One region of the Methylocystis echinoides genome, then DNA from elsewhere that is predicted to be linked to it. Evidence: predicted binding sites of a transcription regulator. Region 1 holds the regulator's gene; each other region holds the start of a gene.
What was found. Region 1 encodes LexA, which represses DNA repair genes until DNA is damaged. Its sites were predicted from a motif close to TGTTCNNNNTGTGTTCNG; they were not measured.
Positions count from the first base shown of each region.

Region 2: a site for LexA is predicted at 3,121-3,138, ahead of ssb (single-stranded DNA-binding protein). Genes of this name have one in related genera too.
Region 3: a site for LexA is predicted at 4,878-4,895, ahead of RVU70_RS07875 (PA0069 family radical SAM protein). Genes of this name have one in related genera too.

Region 1 covers NZ_CP156084.1:2,623,593-2,633,801, reverse strand. Annotated here, with positions in the region: gene RVU70_RS12835 (hypothetical protein) at 1-185, shown strand, start outside; gene RVU70_RS12830 (ComEC/Rec2 family competence protein) at 243-2,498, shown strand; gene lexA (transcriptional repressor LexA) at 2,617-3,327, opposite strand; gene RVU70_RS12820 (murein L,D-transpeptidase family protein) at 3,792-4,961, opposite strand; gene RVU70_RS12815 (acetyl-CoA carboxylase carboxyltransferase subunit alpha) at 5,157-6,122, opposite strand; gene RVU70_RS12810 (alpha/beta hydrolase) at 6,292-7,158, shown strand; gene RVU70_RS12805 (TolC family protein) at 7,159-8,460, opposite strand; gene RVU70_RS12800 (CusA/CzcA family heavy metal efflux RND transporter) at 8,457-10,209, opposite strand, start outside.
Region 2 covers NZ_CP156084.1:3,631,673-3,641,881, reverse strand. Annotated here, with positions in the region: gene RVU70_RS17990 (glycosyltransferase family 1 protein) at 1-410, shown strand, start outside; gene RVU70_RS17985 (glucan biosynthesis protein D) at 420-2,006, opposite strand; gene RVU70_RS17980 (hypothetical protein) at 2,106-2,339, opposite strand; gene ssb (single-stranded DNA-binding protein) at 2,497-3,018, opposite strand; gene RVU70_RS17970 (hypothetical protein) at 3,373-3,582, shown strand; gene RVU70_RS17965 (sterol desaturase family protein) at 3,567-4,430, opposite strand; gene RVU70_RS17960 (ATP-binding protein) at 4,654-5,850, shown strand; gene RVU70_RS17955 (helix-turn-helix transcriptional regulator) at 5,869-6,759, opposite strand; gene modA (molybdate ABC transporter substrate-binding protein) at 6,991-7,794, shown strand; gene RVU70_RS17945 (alginate export family protein) at 7,859-10,209, shown strand, end outside.
Region 3 covers NZ_CP156084.1:1,625,773-1,635,981, forward strand. Annotated here, with positions in the region: gene RVU70_RS07860 (acyl-[ACP]--phospholipid O-acyltransferase) at 1-2,089, shown strand, start outside; gene RVU70_RS07865 (CHAD domain-containing protein) at 2,138-3,118, opposite strand; gene RVU70_RS07870 (homospermidine synthase) at 3,261-4,694, shown strand; gene RVU70_RS07875 (PA0069 family radical SAM protein) at 5,046-6,170, shown strand; gene RVU70_RS07880 (ribonuclease HII) at 6,287-6,895, shown strand; gene RVU70_RS07885 (site-specific DNA-methyltransferase) at 7,044-8,219, shown strand; gene uppP (undecaprenyl-diphosphatase UppP) at 8,332-9,204, opposite strand; gene RVU70_RS07895 (OFA family MFS transporter) at 9,368-10,209, opposite strand, start outside.

The sequences.
Region 1 (10,209 bases):
GGGAGGTCGTCGCCTTCCAGATGCGCGAAAGGAGCCCGCGCCGCCCAAGCGAGCCGCCGATTGGCGACGCGCAAATCCTGTTTTTCCTCGGCGTGCGCTACATGCGCGCCGAGGACCTGCCGACCCACGCGCCGGACCAGGGGCCGCGGGGCGGCAGAAAGCGCAAGAGCCGCGCGAGAGCGTAATCTTGGCGTTGGCGCGCGCCCGCCATCGGCATTACAGTCGCCCTTGCGGGGGCGGGGATGAGCGAGGCGCGGGCGGCTGAACATCGGGAGCTTGGCGGGCGAGCGCTGTCACTTGCGCCGTGGCTCGACCGGCTCGCCGCGGCGCTGCGGGACGCCTATGCCGAAGAGACGGAGCTCAGACGGCCGTTTCTGTGGCGCGCCGTCGCGGGCATCGCGGGCGTCGTCTTCTATTTCAGCGCTAATCGCGAGCCTTCGCTCGCTCTCTGCTTCGGCGCGCTCGCCGTCTTCGCTCTTCTCGCCGTCGTCACGCGCCGCCGCCATGCGCGCGCCCATGCGCTCTTCCTTGCCCTTGCCTGCGTCGCCGCGGGGTTCGGTTCCGGCGCATGGCGCACGGCGCGCGTCGCCGCGCCCGTCGTGCCGCGAATCGGCGTGGGGGAACTGACGGGCTTCGTCGAGGAGCTGGACCTGCGCCCGACCGGGGCGCGCTTCGTTCTGCGCGTCGCCAGCGCCGAAGGCCTGCCGGGCGACGTCGTCCCGGCGCGCGTGCGCCTCACCACGCGCGGAACGCCGCGCTTCGCCGCCGGCGACTTCGTGGGCCTCAAGGCGCGCCTGATGCCGCCCGCCCGCGCGGCGCTGCCCGGCGGGTATGATTTCGCCCGCGACGCCTATTTCGCGCGGTTAGGGGGAGTCGGCAGCGCGCTCGGCCGCGTCGAGACCTTGCCGCCTCCCGACCCCGCGCCAGCGTCGCTGCGCTTCTTCGCCGCGGTGGACCGTGTCCGCAACGACCTCGCGCTGCGCATTTATAAGATCATCGGCGACGACGCCGGCGCCATTGCGGCGGCGATGGTGACCGGCAAACGCGATTTCCTGTCCGAGCACGCCAAGGACCTGATCCGTCGAGCCGGAATTTTTCATATCGTCACAATTTCAGGCATGCAGATGACGCTCGTCGCCGGCATCTTCTTCGTCGGCTTTCGTCGCCTGCTCGCCGCGTCGCAGACGCTCGCGCTCAATTACCCCATTAAGAAGTGGGCGGCGGCGCTCGCCATGGTCGGAGCCGTTCTCTACGACATCGGCACGGGCTCGCGCGTCGGCACGGAGCGCGCGCTCGTCATGACGCTGATCATGCTCGCGGCCGTTCTCGTCGATCGTCCGTCGCTTTCGATGCGCAATCTCGCGCTCGCCGTCTTCTTTGTCGTCGCCTTCGAGCCTGAGGCGATCCTGGGCGCGAGCTTCCAGCTTTCCTTCGCCGCGGTCGCGGCGCTCATCGCCGTCTATGAATGGCGCGGCGCGGCACTGGCGCGAAGCCATGCGAAGCGTCGGATTATCTCCACCCCGGGCCGCTTTTCGGAATGGCGGGAGGCCCTCCTCGATCGTCTGCTGCACGGGCCCGGCGCGCCGCTCGTCGCAACGCTCTGCGCGACGTCCGCCACCGCCTCCTTCATGGCCTATGATTTCCACGAACTCAGCCCCTATGTGCTGATCGGCAATCCGCTGACTCTGGCCATTATCGAATTCTTCGCCGTGCCCTGCGCGCTGCTCGGCGCGACGCTGTACCCTTTTGGCCTCGACGGCCTCATTTGGCGCTGGCTCGAGATGGGCATTCATCTCGTCACCTGGCTCGCCGGGCTCATCGCCAGCGCGCCGGGGGCCAGCCTGCAGGTGAAGGCTTTTGCGCCCTGGGCGATCGTCTTTCTCGCCCTCGCCGTCCTCTCCGCCGTGCTGTGGCGGACATGGGCGCTGCGTGCGAGCGCCATTCCCTTGGCCCTCATCGGGCTCATCGGCGCAAAGAGCGGCGCAGGCTTCGATCTGGCGGTGGCGGCGACGGGAGACGCCGCAGCGATCCGCCTGCCTTCGGGCGAACTGGCGCTGCTCGGCAAGAAACCCGGCGCCTTCGCCGCTGAACAATGGCTGCGCGCCGACGCCGACGGCCGCGCGGCCGTTGAGGCGAGAGGCGGGATCGCCTGCGACGATTACGGCTGCGTCGGCCGTCTCGTGGACGGGCGCTTCGTGGCGCTCGTTTCCGCGCGCGCGGCTTTCCTCGAAGATTGCGCTCGGGCGGCGATCGTCGTCACGCCGCTGCGGGCGCCGGAAGGTTGCGCCGCGCCGCTCATTATCGACCGGATCAGGCTCGCTGATACAGGCGCGGTCTCGTTGCGCTTCCCGAAGGAAGGCGGCGCCCTGTGGACGACGGCGCGCGGCGTCGACGAGGATCGCCCGTGGTCTCCTCGCCCGCAGCAAACGGTCAAACTCGCCGCCGCGCCCGAGGATGAGGAGAGCGACGAGGCGGAGCTAGCGGAATCGATGGAGTGAAGCGACTCGCGGCTATGGCGCGGTTTTCGATCTCCTCGCCGCTTGCGATGCGTAGTTATGTGCGAGCCGGGAAAGCCTCGGCCCATGGCAAGCTCCCGCGCACGCGATGCCGCTCCGGTCAATATTTTCGCAGCAGGCTCACGAGCTTCCCCTGGATTCGCACCTTGTCGGGTCCAAAGATCCGGGTCTCATAGGCGGGGTTGGCCGCCTCCAGCGCGATGGAGGCGCCGCGTTTGCGCAGGCGCTTCAGCGTCGCTTCTTCATCCTCGATCAGCGCCACGACAATGTCGCCGGTGTCGGCGTGGTCCTGCTTCTTGATGATGACCGTGTCGCCGTCGAGAATGCCGGCCTCGATCATCGAGTCGCCGCGCACTTCGAGCGCGAAATGTTCCCCATTGGACAGCATGTCAGGCGGAAGGCTGATCGTATGGCTGCGGCTCTGGATCGCTGAAATCGGCGTGCCCGCGGCAATGCGGCCCATGACTGGGATGGCGACCGGCTGATTCCCCTCCTCCTCACGCTCGGCAAGGGGGCGCACGCGGCCGAGATTGCCTTGAATCACCGATGGGGCGAATTTGCCTCCGCGGGCGCCGCCCCCGCTCCGCGGCGTCGCGGACTCCGGCAGGCGCAGCACCTCGAGCGCGCGGGCGCGGTTGGGCAGGCGGCGAATGAAGCCGCGCTCCTCGAGCGCCAGAATGAGCCGATGGATGCCGGATTTGGACCGGAGGTCGAGCGCGTCCTTCATCTCGTCAAAAGACGGCGGGACGCCCGTTTCTTTCAACCGCTCGTGAATGAAACGGAGCAGATCACTCTGCTTTCTCGTCAGCATGAAACGCCCCTGTCCGCGGAAGAACCGCCCGCGCGTCGACCGATCAAGGTCCCGGCCCCGCGCTACAAACAAATCATGAACACCTTAGACGTTCTCTTTGCGTTCCGCAAGCACAAATGGGGGAGGAGCGCGCGAAGACCCCGCCGCTGTTGGAGCGGATTTTGCTAAATTCCGAGCGCGTAAATCGCGTCGGCGCGGTCCTTTCCAGCATGGCGGGGAGGCCTCGGCGGGCGAAGGGGCGCGGAGCCGTCGACCTTTCCTTGAACGCGCCGCCGGCAAAGCCTATGTTGGACGAGCGACGGTCCTAAATCGGGTGGCAGGCGCTTCAAGTTTGTGGAGGGGTGCTCGTCCTCCCCGTCGCACGCCCCGCTCCTTCGCGCCATCGTCCTGGCGTCGCCTGGCGCCGTGCCCGGACAGCTGTCACGGGCGGACTTCTGTCACGGCAGGGCGCCGGGGCCGCCCCACTATTTCTTCAGCTTCAGGGCGCGCTTGATGGATGACGTCGGTCCGTCCTCGGCCGTCGCCGCGAGCGCCGACATCTCCCGGCGCGTGTCCGCCGATAGCGCCCGCGCAACGCTCGTCGTCTCCGTCGGGCGGGTCGGCGCCGCGGCCTTGGCCGCCGCCATGGTCACGACAGGCGACTTCGACGCGATCTGAGCGGCTTTGCCGCGCCCCGCCTTGTCGTCGAGCGCAATCTCTTCCGGCGGCGCGACTGCCTCCGGGCGGCTCGTTTCGGCGACCTTGGAGAGGAAGCTCGGATGCATGCCGCCATCCTGATAGACGACGCGCACCGGCTTTACGCTTTGCGACAGCTCGGCAATTTTCTCCTCGTCCTTGGCGGACTTGGCCGAGACGCTCGCCACGATCTCGGGGTCCTGCTTCAAGGGCGGACAGGCCGCGAGCGGGTCCATGCGGCCGTCCGCCGCGGCGTTGAAGACATAGCGGCGGCCGCAGAAGGCGACCTCCGGCTCCATCTTCGTCACCTCGAAGTGATCGCTGCCTTCCTTGAGGTTCCTCCAAAAGCCGATATTCGAATCGAGGCGGTGCTTGGCCAGATTTTCGGCCGTCATGCGGAAGGGAAGGGACTGCATCTGAATGGACTGCTGGCCGCCCTCGAAGGACGCGCGGGCGATGGCGTAGATCTCGGCGATTTGCGCGTCGGTCATGGAGAAGCAGCCGGCCGAGGAGCAGGCGCCGTGCACCATGATCGTGCCGCCCGTATGGCCGAGCGCCTTGTCGAGCTGGTTGGGGTAGCCGACGTTGAAGGACAGGTAATAGGAGGAGTTCGGATTCATCTGCGCCGGGGTGATGGAATAGAAGCCCTCCGGCACCTGACGATCGCCCTCCCGCGTCTTCGGCCCCAGCTGGCCCGACCAGCGGCACATGGGGAAGGTTTTGAGGTGGACGTATTTGCCGTCCGACCCCATTTTCCAGATCTCGAGCTCAGCCTCTTTCTTATAGGCGCGAATCAGCATCGGCGCGTCCTTGCTGGTGCCGAGCTTCTCCATCAAGGCGACCGTCTCGCGCGGAACCGGCGCAAGCGAGCGATGCGACAGGCCGCTGTCGTTGCAGGCGGCGAGGGACAGCGCGGCGAAAGCGACGGCCGCGGCCGGCTTCAAGACCCGAAATGTCATGCGCTCAAGCTCCCCTCTCGCGTCCCGGCCCGCCGGTCACGCCGAACGGAACGTCTATCCGATCCAGCGTAAGCCAATCCTTACCAAGGGCTCGGGACGTAGAAACACATTGTGCTGCTTAGTCCCGACATTGGGCGATATGGTGTCCGTGGCGCCAGCGCGGGGGGTCGAAACCGCGCATTTTAGCGAACGCGGTTAACGCTTCTCGTCAAGCTTACGGCCCATGTTGAGAAACTTCTCTGCGCGGGCGTTGCGCAGTTGCTCGCGAGAGAGGTTCGTCAGCCTGGAAAGCTCCGACCAGACAGCGTCGCCCACGGCTGAGATCGCGGCGGGCGGATCGCGATGGGCGCCGCCGGCCGGCTCGGTGACGATCAGATCGATGATGCCAAACTTCAGCAGATCCTGCGCCGTGATCTTCATGCTCGTCGCCGCGTCCTGGGCCTTGGCCGAATCGCGCCACAGGATCGAGGCCGACGCCTCGGGAGACGCGACGGTGTAGACCGCGTGCTCGAGCATCAGCACCTTGTTCGCCGCCGCGATGGCGATGGCGCCGCCCGAGCCGCCCTCCCCGACCACGACCGCGACATTGGGAACGCCGAGCTGGAGCGAGGCGTCCGTCGAGCGGGCGATCGCCTCGGCCTGCCCGCGCTCCTCCGCGTCAATGCCCGGAAAGGCGCCGGCCGTGTCCACGAGCGAAATCACCGGCAGGCCGAAACGATCGGCAAGCTCCATGAGGCGCACCGCCTTGCGATAGCCCTCGGGCCGCGCCATGCCGAAATTGTGATGCAGGCGGCTCGCCGTATCCGAGCCCTTTTCCTGACCAATGATGCAGACGGGCTCGCCCCGCAAGCGGCCGAACCCGCCCACGATGGCGGAATCCTCGCCGAAAAACCGGTCGCCGGCGAGCGGCGTGAATTCGGAGACGAGCTGTTTGACGTAATCCGAGAAATGCGGCCGCTGCGGATGGCGTGCGACTTGGATCTTCTGCCAGGGCGTCAGGCCGGCGTAGAGATCGGCGAGCGCCTTGGCGGCTTTGGCCTCCAGCTTGGTCAATTCCTCGGCGATCGAGACGCCCTCGCCTTTCTCGGCCAGCGCGCGCAGCTCCTCCACCTTGGTTTCGAGTTCGGCGACGGGCTTTTCGAAATCGAGATAGGAGCGCATGGACGAGGGGTGTTCCTTCAAGCGTTCGAGGCCGCTTTTGTCGGCTCGGGCGGGCGCAAACTCGCCGCTCGGGGCGGCGAAGTCAAGGAAGGCGACTAATGCGGGAAAGCGCAATTTTGCTCGCCGGCCCGCGCCTTGTAGAAAAGACCAAAGGAAAAGGAGCCGCTGCTTGAGCTCGACCCGACCGGCTGAAAGCCGCTTCATCGCCGCCGCCGATGGCCTGCGCCTGCATTATCTCGATTACCCCGCGCCCGACGCGATGCGTCTGCCGCTCGTCTGCCTTCCCGGCCTGGCGCGCACGGCGGACGATTTCTGGCGCGTGGCCGAGACGACCGCGGACCGGCGCGTGCTCGCCCTCGACTATCGCGGACGCGGGCGCTCGGCGTGGGATACGGACTGGCGCCACTACGACCTCGACGTCGAGCAGGCGGATATTTTCGCCGTTCTCGCCGACGCGGGCGTGACGGAGGCGGCGTTTCTCGGGACCTCGCGCGGCGGGCTGCATACGATGCGCATCGCCAAGGCGCGACCCGCGCTGGTGCGCGCGGCGATCCTCAACGACATTGGCCCCAAGGTCGAAAAGGAGGGGCTTTTGCGCATCAAGCGCTATGTCGGCAAGTTGCCGCCGCTCTCGCGCCTATCCGAGGCGGTCGCGCTGATGCGCATGACCGCAGCGCCGCAATTTGCCGGCGTGAGCGCCGAGGAATGGGAAACCTACGCGCGTCAGACCTTTGTCGAGACGGAAAGCGGCGTCGAGCTGCGCTACGACCCGGCGCTCAACCACACGCTCGACGTCGTCACGCCCGACGCGCAATTCGAAGAATTCTGGGAGCCCTTCGCCGTGCTCGCCCGCGTACCGATCCTCGCCCTGCGCGGCGAGACGAGCGACATTCTCTCCGTCGAGGTTTTCGACGAAATGGCCCGCCGCGCGCCACTTCTCGAGCGCCACACCGTCCCCGGACAGGGCCATGCGCCGCTGCTCCTCGATCAGCCGACGCTCGACCGCATCAAGGTCTTCCTCAACGCCTGTCCCTGATCAGGGCGCATATCCCTGCGCCTGATTGAGCCGCGAGATGGCCGCGCCGACGGCGACGGCCGCCGCCGCCTGCGATCGCTGCGCGTCGAGCTGAAGCTGACGGATGCGGTAGAAATCGAGGCCGCCGATCTCGCCGAGCGCGAAGGCTTTGCGCGACAGCTCGAATTGCTCATTGGCGACGGCGAGCCTTTGGTTGGCGAGGCCCGCGGCGCGGCGCGCGGCGGCGAGATTGGCGCGCGCCGCCGCGATGTCGGCGAGCACGACGCGCTTGGCCTTCTCGTAATCGGCGGCGGCGCGGGTCATCTCCGCGATGGCCTCCGCCCGGCGCGGCTCCTGGCGGCCGTCCGTCGGCAGAGGAATGCGCACGCGCACGCCGACCGTCGTGGCGTCGGTCCGCTGGTCGGTGATCGGCTGCGAAAGATCGGTCGAATATTGCCGATTATGCTCCTGCCGGCCGAAGACGGCGACGTCGGGACTGTCGATCGGCGTCGCCTCGACGAGCTGGAGCTGCGCCTCGGCGCGGCGCAGCGCGGCGATCGGCGTGCGCAAGGCCGGATGGTCCTCGATCGGGCAGGCGGGCTTCAGGGTTTCGAGCGTTCCGTCGGGCGGCGCGCCGCCGGTGAGCGCCTCATAGTTCACGCGCGCCACCTTTACGGCGCCCTCCGCCTGCGCGAGCTCCGTTTCGGCGGCGAGCAATTCGTTTCTCGCCAGCAGCGCGTCGGCCTGGGCGGCGTCGCCGAGTTCGACGCGCCGCGTCATATCGGCGCCGATCTCGCGCGCCGTGGCGACGCGGTTACGCGCCACGCCCGCCTCGCGCGCCGCGCGCTGGGCGTTCCACCAGGCGTCGCGCAAGAGGCCCGCGACCTCGAGGCGCCTGAGCGCAATGCGCTCCTCGACCTCGATGGCGCCCGTGGCGACGGTCGTCTCCATGGCGTCGCGCTGGCCAGGCAGCCACAACGGCAGGCCCGCCTCCACCTCCGTTTCATTGTAATTGCGTAAGTTGCCAGCGACCGCGTTGCGCTGCAGGCCGCCGACATAGGGCGAACCGGGCGTGATCGACCGCGTCGTGGCGAAGCGCGACGTCACCGCGCCGAATTGCGCCCCGAGCCCCTGGCTCTGCGCGTCGATCGCCACCGCCATGTCGAGATGGCGCACGAGCACATGGCCGAGCGGCGACTTGCCGCGCTTCTCTAACGGCTGATCGCCTTTCACCGTTACTTCGCCGCGCGCCTTCGGCCCGGCGAGCGCCGGCGCGGGGGGCGCGAACAAAGCGGCGGCCATGACGAGCACCAGCCGTCTCATGCGCGAACCATGCGGTTGGCGAGCCTGCCGCGCTTCGAGCGCAGACGCCAGCCGGTGGCCCGATCGTAGAGGATCGGCAGGAGCACGAGCGTCAGCACTGTCGCTGAAATCAGGCCCCCGATCACCACGATGGCGAGGGGACGCTGGATTTCGGCGCCGGGGCCCGTGGCGAACAGGAAGGGAATGAGGCCGAAGGCCGCGATCGTCGCGGTGAGCATGACGGGACGCATGCGCCGCCGCGCGCCCTCGACGACCGCCTCGCGGGTCGTGCGGTTTCCTTCTGAAACAAGCTTGTTGATGTAGGAAATCAGAACCACGCCGTTCAGCACGGCGATGCCGATGAGCGCGATGAAGCCGACCGAGGCGGGCACCGAGAGAAATTCGCCGGAGAGCCAGAGGCCAAGAATGCCGCCGATCGCCGCGAAAGGGACGTTGCAGAACACGAGCGTCGCCTGCACCGCCGAATTGAAGGTGAAATACAGCAGCAGGAAGATCAGCGCCAGCGCGATGGGGACGACGATGGCGAGGCGCGCGGAGGCGCGCTGCTGGTTCTCGAACTGGCCGCCCCATTGATAGCTGTAGCCTTTGGGCGTCTTCACGTGATGCGCCACGGCGGCTTTCGCCTCGTCGACGAAGCCGACGAGATCGCGCCCCTCGACATTGGCGAGAACGGTCGCGAAGCGGCGTCCGTCCTCGCGGATGACCTGGATGGGGCCGTTCTCGGCCTGCACCTCGGCAAGCTGCGACAGTTCGACGACCTTCCCGTCGTTGGAGACCATCGGCAGGCGCGCGAAATCCACGGACGAGCGGCGCGACGTCTCGGAACCGCGAATGACGAGCGGCGTGCGGATCGGCCCCTCGAGCACGATGCCGACCTGCTGGCCGTCGACCCAGACGCGCAACGCGTCCTGAATTTCGCCCGCGTTGAGGCCGAAGCGTCCGGCAGCCAGCCGGTCGACGCGCGCGGTGAGATAGCGCATGCCGTCGTTTTGCAGGCCGAAGACGTCGCGCGCGCCGGGGATCTTCTTCAGTTCTGTCGCCACTTCGCGCGTCAATCGGTTGAGCTCGTTGATGTCGTCGCCGAAAATCTTGACGACCACGTCGCCGCGCGCGCCGATGATCATCTCCTGCACGCGCATGTCGATCGGCTGCGAGAAGGCGTAGGAAATGCCCGGGATGGCGTCGAGCACCTGGCGAATCTCTTCGGTCAGCCATTCCATGTTATGGCCGCGCCATTCGTTTTGCGGCGCGAGCGTGAGAAAATTATCCGTTTCGTTGAGTCCAACCGGGTCGATTCCCAATTCATCGGCGCCGGCGCGGGCCATCATGCCCTTTACCTCCGGCACTTTCTCCATGATCTCGCGCTGAATGAGCTTGTCGGTCTCCGCCGCCACGGCGACGCTGATCGTCGGATGCTTGCGCACGGTGATCACGGGCGTGCCTTCGTTCATCACCGGCATGAAGGTCTGGCCGATTCGCGAATAGGCGAGCCCCGCCGCGATAAGCCCGCAGACGGCGAGGCCGCCGACGGCCAGCGGACGCGCCAGCGCCATTTCGAGCAGAGGCTCGTAGATCGCGGCGATCTTGCGCACGAGCCAGGGTTCGTCGGCGGCGCCCGGTCGCAGGAGGCTGGCGCTCAACGCCGGCACGACCGTCAGCGACAGGATGAGGGCGGAGCCGAGGGCGAAGGCGATGGTGAGCGCCACCGGGGCGAACAGCCGGCCCTCCAGACCTTCGAGCGACAGCAGC
Region 2 (10,209 bases), 1.0 Mb from region 1:
TGCGGCATTTCGAGCGGCGCATGGTCCGGCATCCGGAATTTGGCAAGCGGCTGTTCTGGCTCGCCGACGCCAGCGACGCCGATCTCGCCTTGCTCTACCGCCATGCGCGCGCCACGGTCCTTGCTTCGGCGGCGGAAGGGTTCGGTCTCCCGATCGTCGAAGCGGCGCGCTACGCTACGCCTGTGATCGCCAGCGATATACCTGTTTTTCGTGAGACAGCCGGCGATAGCGCGACCTATTTCCGGCTTCTGGACAGCGACGCCCTCGCCCAAGCCCTCGACCAAGCCCTCGACCAGGCGCTCATCGAGAGGCCGCGACCGTCGACGCTCGCGCCGATGAGCTGGCGCGACTCGGCCGCGCGGCTGCTGACCATGGCGCGCGACGGCTCCTATCAGACGAAGCTCGATTAAAGCGTCGGCTCAGAACGGGTGATACTGGTAAAGCCAGTTCTCGGTCAGAATCGTGTCGCCGTTCTTGAGATAAACACGCATCTCGACCGGCTCTTTCCCCTCGACCGTGAGATCGAACTGGGCGCGCCAATGGCCCGGCACGCCGTCGAAGACCGCCTCCGTGAAAATATAGGAGAAGCTCCCGCGGGAGGCCCAGAGGACGGGCTCGGGCTTCACGCCGAAGGGGAGCTTGGCGAGCGGCTCGCCGAGGAACTCGACCATGAATTTGCGCACGCCCTTGGGACGCGGCCTGCCGGGCTGGCCGCCATTGCCGAGGCGCGTCGCCACGCAGCGCGCGAGCGGCGTCGGGTAGGGCTCGTCGGCGAGCCAGTGCAGGCGATAGGAGAAGTTGAAATTCGCGCCGGGAAGCGCCGGCTTTTCCGGGACCCACATGGCGACAATGTTGTCATGAATTTCGTCGTCGGTCGGGATTTCGATGAGATGGATCGATCCCGAGCCCCAATCGCCCTTGGGTTCGATCCACACGCTCGGGCGCCGGTCGTAAAACACGCCGTCGAGATAATGGTCGAAATTGCGGTCCCGCTGCATCAGGCCGAAGCCCTTCGGATTCGTGTCGCTGAACGCCGAAGCCATGACGCGGGGGGGATTGTTCAGCGGCCGCCAAAGCCGCTCGCCCGAGCCTGTCCACATGCTGAGCCCGTCTGAATCATGGACCTCGGGGCGCCAGTCGATGCCGGTCGGCTTCACCGTCTCTGAGAACCAATACATGGAGGTCAGCGGCGCGATGCCGAAACGGGTGAATTTGCCGCGCAGATAAAGCGAGCAGTCGATATCCATCACGACGCCCTTGCCGCGCGCCATCAAGAACTTGTAGGCGCCGACGATGGACGGGCCCTCGAGCAGCGCGTGCAGCACGACGCCGTCCTGAGTCTCGGGGCCGATATAGATGTGCGTGAAATCGGGGAATTCCTCGGGCGCGCCGGCCTGCCAGGTGTCGAGCGCCACGCCGCGCGCAGAAAGCCCGTATTGACGGAGCTCGCCAATCGCCCGGAAATAGGAGGCCCCGAGGAAGGCGACCCAGTCGTTTTTCTTCCAGTCGAGCGCGCCGTCCTTCGCCTCCTGGATGCGGAAGCCGGCAAAGCCGGCCCCCGGCGGCAACTGCCGGGCGACGGAATCCTCCGGCATGTTGAAATAGCTGGTGTCGTACAGCACCTCGCGCGCCTCGCCGTTCTCGACGACATGCACGCGCACGGCCTTTCGGAAGAACATGCCGAGATGGAAGAACTCGACCGGAAAGCGCTCCTTCGTATCGGCGAAAAGCGCGTGGTCGGTGTTGTAGGTGATGTGGCCCCACTTCTCGTAGTCGATCTGCGAGGTGATCTCGGGCGAGGGGATGTTCGGATTGCGATAGGGCTCCTTCACGAGCCGCTGCGCTTCCTGCTTCAGCGCCTCGAAGGAGAAGGGCGCGGCCTCGCCCAGCTTGACGTTAGTGATCCGCGACGCGGCCGCTCCCGCTGGCGGCGCGCCGACGGCGCCGAGCGCGCCGGTCGCCGCAGCAGTCTTGAGGAAGGAACGGCGGTCCTGCTTATCCATCATCCCTGAATCACCCTTGAAAGCGACTGCTATGGCCACGCAATGAGGCGTCCTCTGGGCGAGGGCCTGAAAGATCAGCAATCAGGATTGGGCTTTCAGCCGTCAACCGCGGATGGGCTCATTGCGAATGGCGGTCTTCATGAAGAAGTAGAGACCGACGAAACCCAGCAGCGAGAAGGCGACTTCGATCGCTCGGCTGATTGTCGGGTCGAGCTGAAACAGGCCGCCGAGCGCCCAACCGGCCGCCCAGGACGCGCCGACAAGCTCCGTGCCCACCAGGATCGCGACCGCGACCAACGTGGAGAGGTGGGTGACGTTAATCGGCTTCTGACTCATGGCGCTTGCTCGCGCTTTCCTCTTCGTCGCACGGATCGGGCCGCGCCTCGCTCAGGTTTTGCTATATCAACCGGCGCCACAAGGCAATACCGGCGCGGCGCCGCTGCGCTGCAAGGCGCATGCGGCCCAAAGCGTAGCCGCTGGCGATCGCCTCGCTTTAGAAGGGGATATCGTCGTCGAGCTGGTCCGAGAGCCGCCCGCCGCCCGCCGCCGGCGCCGGACGCCGCTCCGCCGGGGCGCGCTCCATGGGGGAGCTTCGGCCAAAGGAGCCGCCGCCGCTCTGGCCATAGCCGCCGCCCTCAAAATCGCCTTCGCCGCGCCCGCCGCCCTTACTGTCGAGCAGGGTCATCTCGCCGCGGAAGCGCGGAACGACAACCTCCGTCACCTTGCGCTGATTGCCGTCCTTGTCGGTATATTCGCGCGTCTGAAGCTGGCCCTCGAGATAAATCTTCGAGCCCTTGCGGCAATATTGCTCAGCGATGCGGCCCAGGTTCTCGTTGAAAATCTGGATATTGTGCCACTCGGTGCGATCTTTCCGCTCGCCGGTGTTCTTGTCGCGCCACGACTCGGTCGTGGCCAGCGAAAAGGACACGACGCGGTCGCCGTTGGAAAAGGTTCGCACTTCCGGATCGCGCCCGAGATTGCCGACCAGAATGACCTTGTTGACGCTCCCCGCCATGTCTCTCTCCACATGCTAAACGCGCCGCACTTTAGTGCAATGTGGCTCCCATCTGGCGCACCCCGCCAGCTTGTCCACAGATCATCGCGGTCAGCGGGCTTCTGTTCGATATTTGTTCTAGCACTCCAGGCGAACCTCGACAAGGGCGGCAAATCGTCGGATCGGCGCCGGCTTGCGCCCGCGCCTGACGCTTTGCATCCCAGATCGTCTCCCGGCGGAAGGCTCGTCGCGGTGACGGGCCCTCGTCTATCCGCCTTGCAGCGGTCCGCCCGCGCCCAACATAAAGGCAAGTATCGTTGGACGATTTCCAACGGAGCGCTCTGCAAGAGGCGACACGCCGTTGGAGCCATGCGCGTGACCTTTATGTTCCATGAAGACATGATGACCGATGCGCTCGAGGCGAACGGATGGCTCAATGTCTGGGATATTTATTGGGTGCAGGACGCGGGCGGATGGATCGGCCTGACCACCGAGGACGCCTTTGTTGTTCTGCTGCGCGAGAAGAACCTTCTGCCGCCCCGCGCCAGCACGCTGGACAAGGGCGCGGATCACAAGGGGCGTTGATCTCGGCAGCGGGCGCGCAAGGGGATCATCGCAGGCTTCAGATCGTGACGCGTCTCGGCTCTCGGCAGGAGGTGCAACACGCGCGCAAAGTAGTATTCGGTCACGAAGGCCAGGCTGAAAAGCTGGAGGATGTTGGTCGCTTCGACGTTTTCGAGACCGAATTTTTCTGGCGCAAGCTCCTTGCGCGTGCCGAAAATCATGTCCCAGATCGCGAGGACGATCCCGTAATTGCTGTCATGCTCGATGCGCCGCGTCGAATGATGCACGCGGTGCAGACTGGGCGTGATCACCAGATAGGAGAGCCAGCGCTCGCCCGGCACGGCGACATTGGCGTGGTGGAAGAAGACGAAAAACATCCTGATAATCTCGCACACGACCACGACGTTCGCGGTTACGCCGATCGCCAGGACGCCAATGCATTTCACGCCCACTTCCAAAAGTTGGTCCAGCACGTGGAAGCGCAGGCCGGTCGAGACATGGATGTTCTTGTCGCTGTGATGCACCTTGTGGAGACGCCAAAGCCGCTCCGACTTGTGCCCCAGAAAGTGCCAGCAGTAGACGGCGAAGTCGAAGAATACGAAGGAAAGCGCCCATTTCAGCGGGCCATCCTGCAATCCATGCAGCAGGCCATGGGCGCCGTAGCGTTGGGCGACGACAAACAGGCTCGAAAGGGAGAGCGCGTTCAAGACGAGATTGTTGAAAAGAAAAGCCGAGGCGTTCGTCGTAAACGACTCGCGCAAACTTGACGTTGGAACGGGCTTGTAAGGGCGCATCTTTTCGGCAAGCAGCAGGATCACGAACAACCCCACCGCCATTACGAGAAGTCCGCCTTCGACGCCGGCGCTCATTTCTTTGCACTCCATCTGGCCTCGAAGCGAAACGTTGTTCGTTTTTCCGGGGAATCAAGTCGTACCCCTACTTAGGAGCAACAAAGCGAAATCCGCGCAGGCTTCGAAAGCGCCGGGAATAGGACTTGGGCTCGACAAGCGTAGTGTCGCCTGAAGCGTTGAATGTTGGGTTGCCGGTGACCAACTCATCTCTCAGATGAGCAGTCTTTCCGGAGTCGTTGCAATGCTAACCTCCAAGTCGGCGAGCGTGATCAGCGGAGCCGCCACGACCGTGGTCAAGCGCCCGCTCTGCGCGGTGTTCGATTTCGCGGGCCATGGGTTCTTCAGGAATTATACGCGCTGGTGCCCGCAGGTTGTGGAGTTCGAGCCTCTCGCCCAAGGCGCGGCGAAAGCCGGCATGAGGGCCCGGCAAACGACGCTCGATCGCGGCATTCGCACCGTGTCCACCTTCGAAATTCAGTCTTTCGCCCCGCCGCGGGCGATCTCCCTCAAAGGGGTGACGGAGCCGTTCATCGCGCATTACGCGTTCGAAAAGCAGAACGACGAGTCGACGCTTGTCTCTTTCAGCATTGAAGTGCAGGAGCGGCGGCTGTTCATGCGCCCGTTTCAGCAATTCCTGCGCAGGTCCCTCGAGGATGGCGCGCGGCGGACGGTTGAAAATCTCAAACAGGCGCTGGAAAGCGACCATGCCGCCGCGACGACGTCGGAGCCGCTGGCCCGCTTCATCTACGTCACGTCGCTCGATCTTCAGGAGCCGCTGCGCAGAATCGAGGCGTTTTCGGACTTGCTGGAGAACGCCTTGGCGTCCTCCAACAAGGCGGACATGCTATATGCGCAGGAAGCCATGCGCAGCTACGCGGCGACCGCGCGCAAGCTCGTCGACGATCTGCTGACCTATTCCAGCGCCGTCATGGGAGGACAACGTCTCGAGATCCTGGACATGCGCGAAGAAATAGATGCGCTCCTCCGCGACCTCGGCGGCGTCATCGCCGATGCGGGCGCGCATGTCTCGATCAAGCTTCCAGCGTTGCGGTTTGAAGCGGATCGGTCCCAGTTCGCCTGCTTGATGCGAAACATTTTGATGAACGCGATCAAATATCGAAAGGCCGGAGAGGCCCCCGAAATCCGAATTGAGGGCTCCGCAGAATGCGACGTCATTCGGCTGGAGATCGCCGACAGCGGCGTCGGGTTCGACGAAGAATTCGCGCAGGCTGTGTTCGAACCGTTTCGAACGATTTCCGCCAAGACGGAGTATCCCGGAACCGGGATCGAATTGGCGATCTGCAAATCGATCGCCGACCGCCACGGCTGGGGCATCGGCGTGAAAGCGAAGCCGGGGGAGGGCGCGGCCTTCTACTTCACAATTCCCGCGGTCGTGGAAAACGCCGCGAACGAGCGTCAGCCCTGGCTGGCCGACTGAATGACGCGCGCGTCGCCGTCATGCGCCGTTGAACATTACGTTCCCCAACCCGGCGCAGTCATAGCCGCCGAAAGCCCTGGCGCGATCCTTGAAGGCGTCGCTTGAACAAAAGCGCAGGAATTTTTGAAATGGCGGACCGAAATATGCTTTGCGCCAAACCAGGAGATCGAAGCGCTCCACCACGAGCGGCGTGAACTCGAGCTGAAACTGTCGCGCGACAGCCTCGATTCCCAGTCCGACATCCGCGCGCCCGGCCGCCACCGCCATGGCGAGATCGGTTTCGGAGCGCTCGATGGCGTCGCTGATCTTCAAGCTCGATCTTTCCAATCCCTCCTTTGCGAGCAGCGCTGAGAGGATCAACTCGCTGCCCGCCTCCGGTTGGCGTGGCTGGAACCGCAGGGCGCCGAGGTCTGCGAGCTTGGCGATCGGGCGTTTGATGGACGCGCCGTACATCAACCCGCGGGTTCGCTTCGCCCACTCGATGAGGACGACAGGCTCCTGCGCGAACATGTCCCGGGCAGCGTCGACATTCCACTCCCCGTCGTTATTTCCCGGAATGTGGAGCCCGGCCGCCAGGCAGTTGCGCGCTTTCATGCGCTCCAAACCGTCGAGCGCGCCATCGAGCAGGGCTGCGATCCCGGAACGCGACTCTCGCAACGCCCACTCCAGAAGCGGGTCATGGCCGCCAGCCATGATCAAGGGCTGGTCCGGCGCCGCCTTCTCTTTGATCCATGCCCCGTCCTGATTGCCGCCGCTCGCAATCCAGGCCTCAATCTCTTTCTTTGGAAACAATAGCTTACCGGTAACGCGGCGAACGGGCACCGCCTTTCCGGAGACGAGGTCATAGACCTTGCGCTCCTTGATCCGCAGGAGGGCGGCAAGCTCCCGGGTGGTGAAATATTCAGACATGGCAGAATGACTCTCTTCCGCATATGCCGTAAAGTTTGCATATTCGCGCTTGGTTGGAAAGCCGGCGAGCGCCCCAATTCCCTCGAATGGCAATATTCTGCGCCCCGGATGGCGTCAGAACAGGCATCGATTGCGATAATTTTACGCGTGACTCCGGCGCTTCCGTTGCTTACGCATATTCCTGCATATTCAACCGCGCCGATGGTCGTCCGTTGTCCGAGGGGTTGTCCGATGAAACTTTCATGCATCGCTTTGGCGCTTACGCTCGCTCTTGGGACCTTGCAGGCTCAGGCTGAGTCTACGGCTCCGTCGGCGCCGCCGAGCGCGCCGGCGGGCGCCTCGACTGTCACCGTCTTCGCGGCGGCGAGCCTCAAAAATGCGCTCGACGCCGTATCGAGCGCCTTCAAGGCCAAGTCGGGCGTCGAGTTGAAGGTCAGCTACGCCGGCTCCATGACGCTCGCCAGGCAGATCGAGTCCGGCGCGCCGGCGGATGTTTTCATCTCCGCGGACGAAGCGTCGATGGACTATCTCTCCGGGAAGAGTCTCATCCAGGCAGGGACGCGCACGAACCTTCTGGGCAACGTCCTGGTCGTGGTCGCCCCGAAAACATCGAAGCTGGAGAAACTGCCCTTCACCAAGGAGGCCTTTTCCGCCGCCATCGGCTCCGGCAAGATTGCGACAGGCGATCCGGCTTCGGTCCCGGTCGGAAAATATGCAAAGGCGGCGTTGGAGAAATACGGTCTGTGGTCCCTCGCGGAGCCGAATTTCGCCTTTACCGACAATGTCCGCGCCGCATTGATGTTCGTCGCGCGCGAAGAAGCGGCTCTCGGGATCGTTTATGTTACCGACGCAAAATCAGAGCCGAAGGTGAAGATCGTTGCGACCTTCCCCGCTGAGTCGCATCCGCCAATCGCCTATCCGGTCGCCCTTACCTCGTCGGCGCAGGGAGAGGGGCCGAAGAAACTGCTTTCCTTCCTGAAAAGCAAAGCGGCGAAAGAAATCTTCGCCGAACAAGGATTTAGCGTCGTCCACTGAGCGCGCGGCAGTCAATCGTTTATAGTAACGATATATACGAGTCCGACTGAAGGGTTCCCGGCTGATGACTTCCCGTAACAGCAATCACTGGAAAGCGACGGTCGCCTGGGGCGCTTTGCTTGCTTCTCTCACGACCACTCCTGTTGCGGCTATCGCCGAAGACAATCCTGCGTCGCCCGTCGCGACGAAGACGGAGTCCGCCGCCGGGAAAGGCAAGCAGTCGGACGCGACGGGCGGCGAGGCGAAGGCGGATCAAAACGGCGTGGCCGCGAAGGGCGACGCGGCCAAGGGCGCGGCGGCGAAGCCGGGCGACGCCAAGCCCGAAGAGAAGAAGAGCTATTACGTGCCGACGCGCGGCTATCGCCTCGAGCCGCAGCCCGACATTCCGCCTTACGTGCGCAATCTCGGCAAGACCTATCCGCAGTTCGAAGGGATAGACTGGCTCAACGTCGGCCTCGATTCGCGCGTGCGGTTCGAATATCGCCAGAACGACTATCGGCCCTGGACCGACACGACCACTTTTCCGCCGACGTCGCAGCGGCGCTATTTCCCCAATTCGCTGTGGCTGTCGCGCACGCGCGTTTATCTCGGCATCCAGAATATCCTCGATCCGTTCCGCGCCGTGGTCGAGTTTCAGGATTCCCGCGCCTTCAACAGCATCTATCAGCTGCAGGGCCAGGAGATTAACCAGACCGATCTGATTTCGGCCTATGGCGAACTCTATTTCAAGGACGCCTTCGGCAAGGATCCGCGCGGCAACGATCGTCCGCTCACGGTGCGCGCCGGCCGCTTCCACTTCGAACTTCTCGACCGCCGCCTCATCGCCGAAAACGAGTTCCGCAACACGACGAATAATTTCGAAGGCTTCCGCGTCAAGGTCGGCAAGAAGGACAACGACTGGGACCTCGACAGCTTCTTCATGCGGCCGGTGGTTCGGCTGCCCTATCAGTTCGACCGGCCCGACTGGCAGAACTGGGTCTATGGCAGCGTGTTCAGCTTCCGTCGCTTCTCGGAATACGTCACCGTCCAGCCGTATTTCCTCGGCCGCACCCAATATGGCGACCCGTCCAATCCGTCGAATGCGCTCAAGACCCATCGCGAGACCTATGCGCCGGGCGTGCGCATGTATGGCGTCATCGGCAATTTCGATTACGACTTCGACATCAACAAGCAGTTCGGCTCCTTCGGGCGCCTGCAGACGGCGGCGCCTTATCTCGGCACGAACACCTCGATCCAGATCACGCCGACCTTCATCAACCAGGTCACTTCGCAAAACAGCGTCGAAGTGACGGTGCCGCACAACGCCTTGGCTTGGGGGCTGGAGCTCGGCTACACTTTCTCCGAGCACCCCTGGAAGCCGCGCATCAGCACGGTCTATGTCTATGGCTCGGGCAACGGCAGCCCGTTCAATTACTCGAACAGCAATTTCGATATTTTCTACGGCTTCAACCAGCCGTTCTCGCGCAACGACTATTTCGCCTGGAACAACATCAAGGACCCGAAGGTCCGATTGGAGTTCACGCCGGCGAAGAACCTGCAGATCGACACGGCGTTCAGCGCCTATTGGCTGGCGAGCCCGGCCAACGCCTGGGACCGCGCCAATCTGTTCGCGCCGCTCGGCAACAGGGGCAATTTCCTCGGCACGGAATTCGACATCCGCGCCCGCTACAAGCTGTCGCAGTTCATCAACATCACGGCGAGCTATGCGCGCTTCTGGCCGGGGTCGTTCACATCGAGCTTCGCGCCGCCGGTGGCGTTCCAGCAATGGCCGGCGCCTTATTCCAACGCGGCCTTCGGCGTCACCCAGACCGGCACGACCTGGGGCCTGACCTCGAAGCCGACGGACTTTTTCTATCTGGAGGCGACGGCCAACGCCTTCGGCGACGGCCAGCCGATCACCAAGGATCCGGTGACGCAGCTTTGGGGCGCGGTGGGCCCGGGCGGCAAGCCATTGGCGCCGAGCTGGCGCGACGTCTATGTGGGCCTGAACGGCGGCGGCGCCTGGTCGAACCCGACGACGCGGACGTTGACGGGCGCGACCTCGCAGGCCGTCGCCAGCAATCCGGTCGCGGCGGCGTCGCGGCTGATGGATGGCGACAACCAGCTGGCCGGCTTCATCGGCGGCCTGCAGCTCGGCGCCAACTGGCGCTTCGATCCGGGCGTCGTGGCGGGCGTCGAGGCCGATCTGCATGGCGTGTCGGGCAACACCGACACGACGATGCAGGGCTCGGTGATCGCCGTCGGCAGGCCGACTTATGTGAACTACGGCCAGCGCACCGCGACGCTGAACTATCTCGGCACCATCCGCGGGCGCCTCGGCTTCTTGCCGACGCCGACGCTGCAGCTCTATGGGACCGGCGGTCTGGCCTATGGCGGGGTGATTTCCAATACGGCGCTATTTACGGCGCCGAACGG
Region 3 (10,209 bases), 1.0 Mb from region 1:
TTTTCTCGACGCGGCGGCGATTCTCTCGGTCATGCCAAGGGATCCCGTCTTCGCGATCGACTCGGGCATTTCCAAACGCTGGTGGGTGAGGCCTTTTCTCCACTTCACCCGCGCCATTCCGCTCGATCCGACGAAGCCGATGGGCACGCGCACGCTCGTCAACGCCGTGAAGGCGGGCGATCCGCTGGTGATCTTTCCGGAAGGACGCCTCACCGTCACGGGCAGCCTGATGAAGGTCTACGACGGCGCCGGCCTCATCGCCGAGAAATCCGGCGCCCTCGTCGTGCCGGTGAAGATCGACGGCCCCGAGGCGACGATGTTTTCGCGCCTGACCCGCGAGCAGGCGCGGCGGCGCTGGTTTCCCAAATTCACGCTCACCATTCTGGAGCCCGTGCGCCTCACGGTCGACGAGGCGCTCAAGGGCAAGACGCGCCGCATGGCGGCGGGCGCGGCGCTTTATCAGATCATGTCGGACCTCGTGTTCCGCACGACGAAGGTCGACGAGACGATCTTCGAGGCGGTCGTGCGCGCCGGCGACACGCACGGCTTGTCGCGCGTCGCGCTCGAAGATCCGCTCACCGGCCAGCTCACCTATCGAAAAATCCTCGTCAGCACGCGCGCGCTCGCCGAGCGGATCGCCAGTATCGGCGCGCCGGGCGACGTCGTCGGCGTCATGCTGCCGAACGCCAATGCGGCCGGCGTCGCGTTTCTCGCGACGATCTCGGCCGGGCGCGTTCCCGCCATGATCAATTTTACCGCGGGCGCGAGCAATATCCTCTCGGGCTGCGAAGCGGCGCGGGTGACGACCATTCTCACCTCGAAAAACTTCATCGAGAAAGGCAAGCTCGACAGGCTCGCGGCCGCTCTCTGTGAAAAAGTAACGCTCGTCTATCTCGAAGACATGCGCGCAAGCATCGGCGCCGTCGACAGGCTCGGCGCGCTCCTGCGCTACAGAAAGCCGGTCCTCCCCCGCAAGTCCGACGACATGGCCGCCGTGCTGTTCACGTCGGGCTCGGAGGGCGCGCCGAAAGGCGTGGCGCTCTCGCACAGAAACATGCTGGTCAACGCGGCGCAGGCGGCGGCGCGCATCGACTTCGGCCGCAAGGACAAGGTCTTCAACGTGCTGCCGGTGTTCCACTGCTTCGGCCTGACGATCGGCTTCATGCTGCCGCTCATCTCCGGCGTGCCGGTCTATTTCTATCCGTCGCCGCTGCATTACCGCATCGTGCCGGAGATGATCTACGGCACCAACGCCACGATCTTTTTCGGCACGGACACGTTTCTGGCGGGCTATGCGCGCTCGGCGCATCCTTACGACTTCCGTTCGATCCGCTATGTCGTCGCGGGCGCCGAGCCCGTGAAGCAATCGACCCGCGACGTCTGGTGCGAAAAATTCGGCATTCGCATCCTCGAGGGATACGGCGTCACCGAAACGGCCCCCGTGCTCGCGCTCAATACGCCGATGTTCAACAAATTCGGCACGGTGGGCCGGCTCATGCCCGGCGTCGAGGCCCGGCTCGAGGCCGTGCCGGGCGTCGAGGAGGGCGGCCGTCTCCTGGTGCGCGGCCCCAATGTCATGATGGGCTATCTCAAGGCCGAGCGTCCCGGCGAACTGCAGCCGCCGCAGGGCGGCTGGTACGACACGGGCGACATCGTCACGATCGACGCCCAGGGCTTTGTGACGATCAAGGGCCGCGCCAAGCGCTTCGCCAAGGTCGGCGGCGAGATGGTGTCGCTCGCCGCCGTCGAGCAGCTCGCGGCCGAACTCTGGCCCAAGGCGATTTCCGCCGCCGCGACGGAGATTGACGCGCGCAAGGGCGAGCGCGTCGTGCTCGTCACGCAGGAGAAGGAGGCGAGCCGCGCCGAATTCATGGCCTACGCCAAATCGAAAGGCGCCTCGGATCTCTCGATCCCGGCCGAGGTCGTCTGCGTCGAGCGCGTGCCGCTGCTCGGCTCCGGCAAGATCGATTTCGCCGGCGTGACGAAAATGGTGCGTGAGCGCAACCGCTATCTCGGCGGCGGTCCGCGGCTGCCGAACGGCGTGCTCGGCCGCATCGACGGCGACGCCGCGTCATCGGTTTCCGGGTGAGGCGCGCCGCCCTGGCCCTCGCCGTGACGCCGAAAAAGGGCGGGGGAGTCAACTCCAGAACGGCTTGAGCTTTTTGAGTTTCTTTTCGGTCTTCCGCGCATGCGCCGCGCCCTCTTGCGCCGCATGGGCGAACCAGCCGCGCACGAAGCCGGAGGGGCGCAGGCTCGTGGCGCTTTCGGCGTCGACGTCGTCCAGCAGCCGGCCCGCCATCGCGATGTCGTTGAAGGCGCCGAGCCCGTCCTGACTCTTGGCGAGCGCCGCCGAGAACTCGGCGGCCGCGTCCGCGTCGAACAGGCTTTCAAAAAACTCCGCGCCATAGCGGGCTTTCTTTAAGGCGATACGGGCGGCGTGGCGCTCTTCCGGCGAGCGCTTGGCGAGGCCCCTGGTTTTCTTCAGGACGCGCTTGCGCAGCCGCGAGAGCGTCTCACGCGCGAAAGCGCGCGCCGATCCTTCATCCGACATGCCGGCCGCCGCGCGCCAGTCCCGCTCGGCGATAGCTTTACGGAAGTCGCCCAGGAAATCTTCGAGCCGCGGCCCCTCCAGCTCCGCCCGGGCCGCGCGATAGGCCTTGGCGCGCCGCAACTCGAGCGCGTCGAGCAGCGCGTAAAAGCCCGGATCGTCGCTCAAGGCCTCGCCCGGCGCCGCCGTGAGCATCTCGTGAAAAACGTCGAAATTGCGCGCCGCGCCGAGGACGGAGCCGAGGTCTTTGGCCCGCGCCCGCGCCGCCTCCAGCGCCTCGCCGAACAGCGCGTCCTTGAAGAGACCCATCGCCGCCCGCAGCCGCCGCAAAGCGACCCGCATTTGATGAACGGCTTCCGCCGACTGGTCCCCCTTGAAGGCCGGCAGATTGGCTTCGAAGTGGTCGAGCGACGCCGAGAAGACGCAGACCGCGGCGTCCTCGACCGAATCGCTCGCAAGAAGCTTCACCGGCCTGGCCTTTTGGGGCTCCTCGGCGGCGGCCGGCACGAGGCGTAGCGTCGCCCCGCGGCCTGCTCCGCCCTCGACGCCGCCGTGCTTCGCGGGTTCCATCGCGCTCGTCTCCCTTGGCCCGTTGATTCTGGCGGCCGGCCGGCGGGGGTCAAGAGCGCGAGAACGCCCGCACTTGATTAAGACGCCCGCTCTTGCTTTATCGCGGCGCAACATTCGTTAAGAAGCGCAGGAGACCGCACCTATGTCCGTCTGGCCCGTCTATGGCAAAATCACCGGCCCGATCGTCTTGATCGGCTTCGGCTCCATCGGGCGCGGCATCCTGCCCCTGATCGAACGCCATTTCGACTTCGACAAGCAGCGCTTCACGGTCATCGACCCCGTCGATACGCATCGCCGCCTGCTCGACGAGCGCGGCATTGCTTTTCTCAAGGAGAAGCTTACGCCCGAAAATTACCGCGAGGTGCTGACGCCGCTCCTCGCCAAGGGCGGCGGACAGGGCTTTATCGTCAATCTGTCGGTCGACGTCTCCTCGCTCGCGATCATGAAACTCGCGCGCGAGCTGAAGGCGCTTTACGTCGACACGGTGGTCGAGCCCTGGCCGGGCTTTTATTTCGACAAGTCCATGGGCAATGAGGCGCGCACCAATTACGCGCTGCGCGAGACCATTCTCGACGAGCGCCGCAAGAACCCCGGCGGGACGACGGCCGTCTCCTGCGTCGGCGCCAATCCGGGCATGGTGTCCTGGTTCGTGAAACAGGCGCTCGTGAATATCGCGAAAGATACGGGCGTTTTCGACAAGGAGCCGACGACCCGCGCGGAATGGGGCGCGCTCGCCCAGAAGCTCGGCGTCAAGGGCGTTCATATCGCCGAGCGGGACACGCAGCGCGCCCGCGACCCCAAGCCGCTCAATGTCTTCGTCAACACCTGGTCGGTGGAGGGCTTCGTCTCGGAGGGCATGCAACCCGCCGAGCTCGGCTGGGGAACGCATGAGAAGGCGTTGCCGGAGATCGGCCGCACCCACCCGACGGGCTGCGGGGCGGCGATTTACCTGCTCTCGCCCGGCGCCAATACGCGCGTGCGCAGCTGGTGCCCGACGCCCGGCGCGCAATATGGCTTCCTGGTCACGCATAATGAATCGATTTCCATTGCAGATTACTTCACCGTGCGTGACGACAGCGGCAAGGCGGTCTACCGGCCGACCTGCCATTACGCCTATCACCCGGCCAATGACGCGGTGCTGTCGCTCCACGAAATCTTCGGCGCCGCCGGCAGGATGCAGCCCGAATGGAAGATCCTCGACGAGCACGAGATCGTCGACGGGATCGACGAACTCGGCGTGCTGCTCTATGGCCACGCCAAGAACGCCTATTGGTACGGCTCGCAGCTCTCGATCGAGGAGACGCGCGACCTCGCGCCCTATCAGAACGCCACCGGCCTTCAGGTCTCCTCGGCGGCGCTCGCCGGCATGGTCTGGGCGCTCGAAAATCCGGAGGCCGGCATCGTCGAGGCCGACGAGGTCGACTACAAGCGCTGCCTCGAGGTCCAGCTCCCCTATCTCGGCCCTGTGAAGGGCTATTACACGGACTGGACGCCGCTCGAGGGACGCCCCGGCCTCTTCCCTGAGGACATCGACGAAACCGACCCCTGGCAGTTCAAGAATATTCTGGTGCGCTGAAGGCGCTCCCTGGCGGACGCGCCGCGCGGGCGCGCGGGCGCGGAAATGTAAACAGGTCGACGCACGACCCCTCCTGCTTCGAGGGCCTCCCAAAGGAGGCCTCCGCCAAGCCGGAGGGGTTATTTCTTTTGAGCTTCACGGCGCACGCAGCCGCTTGTTCCGACCCCTTGCCACGGCCAGATTTGTTCTATATCTGTTCGTTATTCGCGCTTTGTTCCGCACTGGCAGGTCGAGCCGGGGCGGCGCGTAAGTCCCCGAAGCGTGATCATGGGAGGCCGGGCGACCGGCCTCCCCAAGCGCGATTATGGGAGGCCGGGGGACCGGCCTCCCGGTCGACGGCGGGAGTTCGTCATGGCTCGGCTCGCGGAAATTTCGCCCGACGCGGAGGGCTCCGCTGGCGTCGGCGCGCACGTCGGATCGGAGCGCCGGCGCGGGCGCGGCGCGCTCTCCAAGCGCAGCGGGCGCTATGAGAAGGAAGTCCGCGAGGAGGTCGATGACGGCTGGGGCTCGATGGAGGGCCTCGAGGCGCTCAAGACCAATTTCCACGTCGAGAAGCCCCGCACGATCATCACCAGGAATGATTCGCCGGACATCTCCTTCGATCGCTCGATCAACCCCTATCGCGGCTGCGAGCATGGCTGCGTCTATTGCTTCGCGCGACCGACCCACGCCTATATGGGCTTCTCGCCCGGTCTCGATTTCGAGACGGAGATTTTCGTCAAGGAAGGCGCGGCCCAGCTCCTCGAACGGGAATTGTCCGCTCAAAATTACACGCCGAAGGTCATCGCCATCGGCGCCAACACCGACCCCTATCAGCCCGCCGAGCGGCGCCATCGGGTGATGCGCAGCGTTCTCGAAGTGCTGGCGCGGGCGAAACATCCGGTGGCCATCGTCACAAAATCCGCGCTGGTGCTGCGCGACCTCGATCTGCTGGCCCCCATGGCGCAAGAGGGCCTCGTCAAGGTCGCTCTTTCGGTCACGACGCTCGATCCCAGCCTGGCGCGGGTGATGGAGCCCCGCGCCGCGACGCCCGAACGACGGCTCGACGCGATGGCGAAACTCGCGGCGGCGGGCGTGCCGGTCGCGGTGATGACGGCGCCGATTATTCCGGCGATCAACGACGATGAAATCGAGGCCATCCTGTCGAGGGCTTACGCCGCGGGCGCGCGCGAGGCGGGCTATGTCATGCTGCGCCTGCCGCTCGAACTGCGCGATTTGTTCAGCGAATGGCTCGTCGCCAATTTCCCGGACAAGGCGCGCCGGGCGCTCTCGCTGGTGCGCTCGACGCGCGGCGGCAAGACTTATGACGCGACCTTCGGCAAGCGCATGACGGGAGAGGGGCCCTATGCCTGGATGATCGGCCGGCGCTTCGAGCTCGCCGCCAAGCGGCTCGGCTTCTCCTCGACGACGACGCGGCTGCGCGCCGATCTCTTCGAACCGCCGCGCAAAGGGCCCCAGCAACTCGCGCTTTTTTAAGGGGAAAAGGGCAAGCTTTCTGTTGCGCTTCGACGGCGCAGGCGCTTTGCTAAGCAAATGCGCGCCAATGCGAAAGACCCCGCCCTCCGGTCGCGCCGCTCTGGAGCGGCGGAGCGATGAGCGCGGGTCCGGATTTCCGCATCGAGGGCCGTCTGTTCCGACAGGGGGTGTGGCCGGTCGCCGGCGTCGACGAAGTGGGCCGCGGGCCGCTCGCCGGGCCTGTCGCGGCCGCCGCCGTCATTCTCGACCCGAAGCGCCTGCCGCGCGGCCTCGACGATTCCAAGGCGCTCACCCAGAAAGAGCGCGAAGACGCCTTCGAGCGCATTATGAAGAAGGCCCTTGCGGTCAGCGTCTCCTTCGTCACGCCGGCGGAAATCGACGCCATGAACATCCGGCAAGCCTCGCTCGCCGCCATGACCCGGGCCATCGCCGGGCTCTCCCGCGCGCCGGCCTATGTCCTCGTCGACGGGTCCGATCCGCCGCGCCTCTCCTGCCCCTGTCGCGCCATCGTCAAAGGCGACGCGGCGGCGCTCTCCATCGCCGCCGCCTCCATTGTCGCGAAGGTCGCGCGCGACGCCATGATGCGGCGGCTCGGCGCGCATTTCCCCCCTTACGGTTTCGAGACGAATGTCGGCTACGCCGCGCCACGCCATCTCGACGCGCTGCGCGAGATCGGCCCAACGCCTCTCCACCGCATGAGTTTCTCGCCGCTGCGCGAGGGCTGAGCGTCGCCGTTAGCTTATTGCTAAGCTTGTTATTTCATTAACAGAATCGTTCGAAAAAGGGACGGTCCGGCGCTGGCTCTCTATACGCGGCCTTTACCTCGTTTGGGCATCATCCTGCGTGTTCGTAGCGTTTGTGGTGTTTGCGTAAATGAGTAGCGCGCGCGTCGGGGCGGCCCGCCTCACAACCCGGATAAAGGTCACGCGTACCGGGGATTTAAAGGATGGGCCGCGCCGCGCGCGGCCGGCGCGCAACATGATCCTGCAAGGCGATTGCGTGTCGCTGATGAAGGGTCTCGACGCCGAAAGCGTCGACCTCGTCTTCGCGGATCCGCCCTATAATCTCCAACTCGCGAGCAAGCTCACGCGGCCCGATCAGAGCCTCGTCGACGCGGTTGACGACGACTGGGACAAATTCGCCGATTTCGCCGCCTATGACGCTTTCACCCGCGAATGGCTCTCGGCCGCGCGGCAGGTGATGAAGCCCCAGGCGACAATCTTCGTCATTGGCTCCTATCACAACATATTCCGCGTCGGCGCGATCATGCAGGATCTCGGGTTCTGGATCTTGAACGACATCGTCTGGCGCAAGAACAACCCCATGCCGAATTTCCGCGGCCGCCGTTTCACCAACGCCCATGAAACGATGATCTGGGCCGCGCGCGACGCCGGCGCGAAAAATTACACGTTCAATTACGAGGGGCTGAAGGCCGGCAATGAAGACTGCCAGATGCGCTCGGACTGGCTCCTGCCGATCTGCACCGGCGCCGAGCGCTTGAAGGACGCCACGGGCCGCAAGACGCATCCGACGCAAAAGCCCGAGACGCTGCTGGCGCGTGTGATTCTCTCGGCCTCTAAGGCGGGCGATCTGGTGCTCGATCCGTTCTTTGGGTCCGGCACAACGGGCGCCGTCGCCAAGCGGCTGCGCCGCGATTACATCGGTCTCGAACGCGATGGGACTTACGCCAATGCCGCCGTCGCGCGCATCGCCGCAGTCGAGCCGCTGCCCGAGGAGGCCGTCGCGACCGCGCCCTCGAAACGCAGCGAACCGCGTATTGCCTTCGCGAGCCTCGTCGAGGCGGGGCTCATTGCGCCCGGCGCCGTGCTGCGCGACGCGAAGAAGCGCCACGCCGCGGTCGTGCGCGCGGACGGCGCGTTGTCGCTATCGGGCTTCGTCGGCTCGATTCACAAGACAGGCGCGCTGGCGCAGGGCCTGCCGGCCTGCAACGGCTGGACCTTCTGGCATTATGAGGACAAAGGCCGCTTGGCGCCCATCGACGAACTGCGCACGCAAATCCGACAGAGCCTGCGGGCGGCTGCGGAATAAGAGCGCGATCCGTGTGATTCTTGAGCCAGGACTTAAGGCCTCATCCTGATGAGGAGCCGCCTGAGGCGGCGTCTCGAAGGACGAGGCCGCCTCAGGCGCTTCGTTTGCGCTCTTAAACGAGCCAGCCGGCGTAGAAGCCGACGAGCAGCACGACGCCGATGATTCCGCGATAGGCGACGAAGGGCCAGGCGGAGAAACGCTCGAGAATGCGCAGAAGGCCCCAGATCGCGACGAAGGCGGAGATCGAGGCGACGATAAGGCCGAGCGTGAGCACCGACCAGCCGTGCAGATCGAGGTGCGCCTTGTGCAGCTCCCAAAGCTCCTTCAATCCCGCAAGCGCGATGGCGGGCAGGCCGAGGAGGAAGGAGAAGCGTGCCGCCTCCTCGCGTTTCAAATCGAGAAACAGCGCCGCCGTGAGCGTCGAGCCCGAACGCGACACGCCGGGAATGAGCGCGCCGACCTGGGCGAAGCCGACGATCATCGCGTCCTTCAGCGTCACGTGATCGAGCGTGCGCTTGTGGTTGCAATAAAGCTCCGCGAGCGCGAGCAGCGCCGCCATCACGATGCACGAAATGCCGATCACCGGCAGCGTGCGCAGCGGCGAGCCGCAGGTATTGAGCGTGTGCGACAGCAGAAGGCCGGCGACGCCGATGGGGATCGTGGCGAAGCCGACCCACATGACGAAGCGGAACGTCCAGTCGTTGAAGTCGCGCCGTTTGAGCGCGTCGATGGAGCCGACGGCGAGGGATCGAATGTCGTCCCAGAAATAGCTGACCACCGCGGCCAGAGCCGCGAGCTGCATGGCCGCCGAAAAGGCCGAACCGGGGTCCTTCCAGCCGAGCAGCGCGGGGACGATGCGCATGTGCGCGGTGGAGGAGATCGGCAGAAGTTCGGTGATCCCCTGCACGACGCCGAGCGCCGCCACTTTCATATAGCCGAGGTCGACGAAGCCCGTGTCGAGCCCATTGGTGCAAGCCGTCGCCATTTTCTCTCCCGCCGGAAGCGGCCGCTTTTTTTAAGCGGGCCGGGGCATTACGGAATTTTCACTGTGCCGATATTTGGTTAATGGAGAGAAAACATGGCGGGGCGAGGCTCTCGCCGGGAAAAAATGCACGCCGCCCCGCACGGTTGGCTTCGCCCGCAAGCGCCTAATGGAAGAGCGCCAGCGCCTTCAGAAGGGTGATGGAGACCCCCCACGCCAGGGGAACGCCGACCGCGGCCCAGGCGAGCAGCAGCACCGGGGAGAAGCCGTTCGGCAGGGCGCGCAGGCGCACGGCGGCGACTGGCGCGTCGGCGGGTTCGAGCGCGTCCTCGATATAATCCTCGAAATCCGCGTGCGGCTCTTTCTCCTCTTCCCGAACAGCGGCGACCGTCGTCTTCTTGGCGGCGGCGACTTCTTCGTCCGTCATGTAATATTTTTCGGCGACAGGGCGGACGAGAAGATTGCAGACGAGGCCGAAAAGCAGCAGGCCCGCGAGGACATACATCGTCTGATTATAGGCCGCCTCGCGCGGCACGCCGATCGAGAGCTGATATTCGCGAATATAGTTCACCAGCACCGGGCCGAGCACGCCCGCGGTCGACCAGGCGGTGAGCAGGCGTCCATGAATGGCGCCGACGTAATGCGTGCCGAAAATATCCGCGAGATAGGCGGGAATGGTCGAGAAGCCGCCGCCATACATGGTGATGATGACGGCGAAGAGCAGCACGAAGAGGAAGACCACGCCGCCCTTCGCCGCGAAGGGAACGGCGGCGTAGAGAACGAGGCCCAACACGAAGAAGATGGCGTAAGTGGCCTTGCGCCCGAATTTGTCGGAGGCCGACGCCCAGCCAATGCGGCCCCCGATGTTGCACAGGCTCAAGAGACCGGTGAAGCCCGCCGCGATGGCGGCGATCTGCTTCTTCTGGTCGGCCGTAAGGCTGTCATAGCCGATGTCGAGGCCAATGAGCTTGCCGCCGAACACCTCCTGCAGCATGGGCGACGCCATGC